Regions from separate parts of the Streptomyces sp. NPDC085481 genome, predicted to be linked through region 1. Evidence: riboswitches for the same ligand, from Rfam matches in the RefSeq annotation. Region 1 holds a riboswitch; the other holds the start of a gene.

Region 1 (2,195 bases):
TCGACGTCGGAGCCGTAGCTCGGTCCGGTGCGGATCTCGAAGTGCAGGTGCGGGCCGGTGGAGTTGCCCGTCGAACCGGACAGGCCGATCTGCTGCCCGCCGCTCACGGACTGGCCGGCGGAGACGGACAGCGAGGAGAGGTGGGCGTACTGCGAGTAGCTGCCGTCGGCGTGCTGGATGACGACCTCGTTGCCGTACGCGCCGCTCCAGCCGGCGGAGTAGACGGTGCCGGCGCCGACGGCACGGACGGTGGTGCCGGAGGAGGCGATGAAGTCGACACCGGTGTGGTAGCCGGAGGACCACATCGCACCGGCGGCCCGGTACGGGGTCGAGATGCCGCCGCCGGCGACGGGGGCGACCCAGCCGGAGGAGGAGGCCGCACCGGCCGAGGACGACGAGGAGGAGGAAGAGGAGGAGGAAGAAGAGGGCGCCGACGAGTCCGCCGAGGTGGCTGCCGCGGCGGCCGGACGCTCGCTGCCGCGGGAGGCGCGCGAGGTGTCGGCTGAGCTCTTGGAGGCGCGCTCCGGGGCGGCGGCCTTCGGCGCGTGGTCGCCCTTGGCGGTGTTCTTGGCGCCGAGGGTGAGCTTCATGCCCGGGAGGATCAGCGAGGGGTTGTCGCCGACGACCTGGCGGTTGTCGCGGTAGAGCTTCTGCCAGCCGCCCGCGAGGTGGTGCTCGGCGGCGATCTTGGACAGGTAGTCGCCGCGGACGACGGAGTACGTCTTCGAGGCGGCGGCGGGGGCGGCGGCAGGGGCCTTGGCGGGAACCGCGGCGGCGACGGCCTGCTGGGGCGTCACGGCCGGGGCGGCCTTCTCGGCGGCGTGCGCGCCGGTCGCGCCGATGAGCGGCAGGGCAACGACGGCGCCACCGGTGCCGGCGGCGACGAACCCGCGGGTGATCGGGTTGACCTTGGGACGGCGGTGCTTACCCTTCGCGGGCATGGCGAATTCCTCTCCGTCGCCTGCGAGGTGAGCTGTCGGGTTCGGACTGGAGATGTCCGGTCGCGTGGTGACGCGACTTCACCCCAAAGCCGTCCTTCATCGAGGGATCGGCGTACTACCTGGGTCCCCCGCTCCTGCCTTACACGGGTGGGTGCGGATTCCGGGCGGTGGCAGGATTCGGCGGTCCGTCCGGATTGAGCGCGACGCTAGACGAGCGGGGTAGGCGCGAACAAGCCACTGTTTTCACCACCCCTTCGCATGCGTGAAATTCGGCCGGAATTCCGGTCACCCTCCGTGGATGACGACCCCTCGATTTCCCTTTCCAGGAGGGAATTTGGGAAAGACGATCAGGCACGGTCCGTCACGGTTATGACGCTGCTCACGCACCGAATCCCATCTCCCCAGCAACCAGGGCGCGTTATCCCTAAACCCTCAATTCGGACAGTTTTCTCATTCCCGCCCGAGGGGGTGCGCGCAGGGCGTCTCACCTGGATGATTGCCCCAGGAACCGATCTCGAGACCAGGAGCATCCGTGACGCAAGCGACGACCGAGCCCGAGCTCACCGGCGTACGCAACTTCCGCGACCTCGGCGGGCTGCCGACGGCGGACGGCCGGACCGTGCGCCCCGGGCGGCTCTTCCGCAGCGGCCACCTGGCACACGCCACGCCGGAGGACGCCGCGTTTCTGGCCACGCTGGGCCTGCACACCGTCTTCGACTTCCGCAACGAGGCCGACCGGCGCGTCGAGGGGCCGGACGTGGAGCTTCCGGGCGTACGGAACGTGAACGTACCCCTCAACGATCCGGCCGACGGCAAGGAGTTCTGGAAGCTGGTGCATTCGGGTGACCTGCCGCAGCTTCGCGAGATCCTGGCGGACGGCAAGGCAGCGGCCCGAATGTCTGGTTCGTACCAGAAGATGATTGTCGAGCGGACGGCGGAGCACAGCCGCATCCTGCACGCGATGGCCGAGGACAGCGTCCCCGCGCTGATGCACTGCGCCGCCGGCAAGGACCGGGCGGGCCTGGCGATCGCGATCTCGCTGCTCGCGGTCGGCGTGGAGCGCGAGGCGATCGAGGAGGACTACCTCAAGTCGAACGCGCCGCACCGCCGCTACAAGGTGCAGCGCAGCTCCACCGCCCCGGACGGGATGTCGCCCGAGGTGATGGAGCTGCTGAGCCCGCTCTTCGACGCACGGGTGGACTATCTGCGGGCCGCCTTCGAGACGATCGAGGAGACCTGGGGCTCGGTGGACGC
Region 2 (2,195 bases), on a different contig from region 1:
TCTATTGCAGGACGCCGGAATTTCCGATGCCGCCCGGTAATACAGGCACAAAAAAGCGGCCCGGCTCGATCGAGCCGGGGCCGCTTCGGAGGCTTCGCGGGATGCGTGCGTCAGACGTTGACGCCGCGGGCCCGGAGGTACGAGATCGGGTTGATGTCCGAGCCGTACTCGGCGCTCGTGCGCGCCTCGAAGTGGAGGTGCGGGCCGGTGGAGTTGCCGGTGGAGCCGGAGATGCCGATCTGGTCGCCGGGGGTGACGTGCTGGCCCACGTAGACGCCGATCGAGGAGAGGTGGCCGTACTGGGTGTACGTGCCGTCGTTCATCCGGATGACGATGTTGTTGCCGTACGCGCCGCCCCAGCCGGCCTCGACGACGGTGCCGGAGCCGACGGAGACGACCTTGCTGCCATAGGCGGCGTGGAAGTCGATGCCGGAGTGGCTGCCGGAGGACCAGAGCGAGCCGCCGGTCTTGTAGCCGGTGGAGACGTACGAGCCTGCGACGGGCAGCTGGAAGGAGTTCAGGCGCTTGCGCTCGGCCTCGCGGGCGGCGCGCTCCTTGGCGGCCCGGATCTCCTTGGCGCGCGCCTCGGCCTTGCGCTTCGCCTCGGCGGCGGCCTTGGCCCGGGCGGCGGCCTCGACGGCCTCCTTCTCCTGGGCGTCGACCTGGGCGTCGACCCGCTCGGTGAGGGACTCCTCGGCGATCACCTGAATCAGGCCGGTGTCCTCGACGGAGGTGTCCTGCGGCTCGGCGGCGAGCGCCGGGGACGCGAGGGTGCCGATGACGCCGGTGGTGGCGAGGGTCGCCACGCCGGCGATGCCCGCGCTGCGGCGCGCCATCCGGCTCGGACCACGATGCTTCCCGGTGGCACGGGTGAACGCCATGTAGTGGCTGATCCTTTCCTTCCCTCTCGCCTACCGGGTTAGCTGACGGGTTCGGAGCAGGAAGGTCTCCTACGGGCCCCTCCGCGCGAAGCGAAGGCGTCCGATTCACCCCAGGGGACTACGTGTGGGTCCCCGGCTCCCCAGGCTCGCGCCTGACGGGGACTCGGCGATGACTGTCCGTTGCCGCGAATGCGGCGTCGTGCAACGGGCGAACAGCCGGATCGACGCTAGGCCGATCTTCTGTCAATCGCCAAACAGACACGCCTGTTTGTAAGACATGCCACAGGGCAGACGATCACACTCTCCAGCAATACGGACAAAGGGGAGGACCCCGACGAACCAGCTCGTCGGGGTCCCGGAAACAGCGTGACGGCGGCTCAATCAGCCCGTCACGACGGTCACTTCGCCGATGCCGAGAGCCCGCACCGGCTCCTCGATCTGCGCCGCGTCGCCGACGAGCACGGTCACGAGCCGGTCCACCGGGAAGGCGTTGACCACGGCCGCGGTCGCCTCCACCGTGCCGGTCTCGGCGAGCCGCGCGTACAACTGCGCCTGGTAGTCGTCCGCCAGGTGCTGCTCGACCTGGTCGGAGAGCGTCCCCGCGACGGAGGCGGCCGTCTCGTACTTCAGCGGCGCCACGCCCACCAGGTTCTGCACGGCCACGTCGCGCTCGGCGTCCGTCAGGCCCCCGGCGGCGAGGGTGCGCAGCACCTTCCACAGGTCGTCAAGTGCCGGACCGGTGTTGGGCGTGTCGACCGATCCGCTGATGGCGAGCATCGACGCGCCGTTGCCCTTGCCGTCGGAGCGCAGCACCTGGCCGAAGGCGCGCACGCCGTACGTGTAGCCCTTCTCCTCGCGCAGGACGCGGTCCAGGCGGGAGGTGAGGGTGCCGCCGAGGCAGTACGTGCCGAGCACCTGGGCCGGCCACACGCGGTCGTGGCGGTCGGCGCCGACGCGGCCGATGAGCAGCTGCGTCTGGACGGCGCCGGGGCGGTCCACGATGACGACCCTTCCGGTGTCGTCGGCCGTGATGGGCGGCATCGGGCGCGACTCGGCCGGCTCGCCCGTCCAGGCGCCCAGGGACTCGGCGAGCACCTTGTCCAGGTCGACGTCGGTGAGGTCGCCGACGACCACCGCGGTCGCCGCGGCGGGCCGGATGTGCGCGTCGTAGAAGGCGCGGACGGCGGCGGCGTCGATCGCGGCGACGGTCTCCTCGGTGCCCTGGCGCGGCCGGGACATGCGGGCGGAGGCCGGGAAGAGCTCCTTGGAGAGCTGCTTGGCGGCACGGCGGGCCGGGTTGGCCGTCTCGTGCGG

What was found. A riboswitch is a leader RNA that binds a small molecule or an ion and turns the genes downstream of it on or off. The one in region 1 is predicted to bind cyclic di-AMP.
Region 2: linked by a shared signal. The riboswitch ahead of ACIGEZ_RS15155 (M23 family metallopeptidase) and the one ahead of ACIGEZ_RS24855 (LysM peptidoglycan-binding domain-containing M23 family metallopeptidase) in region 1 are both predicted to bind cyclic di-AMP.

Annotation. Positions count from the first base shown of each region.
Region 1 covers NZ_JBITTJ010000012.1:256,675-258,869, forward strand. The annotation lists gene ACIGEZ_RS24855 (LysM peptidoglycan-binding domain-containing M23 family metallopeptidase) at 1-941, opposite strand, end outside; cyclic di-AMP (ydaO/yuaA leader) riboswitch at 946-1,134, opposite strand; gene ACIGEZ_RS24860 (tyrosine-protein phosphatase) at 1,474-2,195, shown strand, end outside.
Region 2 covers NZ_JBITTJ010000006.1:80,167-82,361, reverse strand. The annotation lists gene ACIGEZ_RS15155 (M23 family metallopeptidase) at 111-881, opposite strand; cyclic di-AMP (ydaO/yuaA leader) riboswitch at 894-1,060, opposite strand; gene ACIGEZ_RS15150 (M16 family metallopeptidase) at 1,263-2,195, opposite strand, start outside.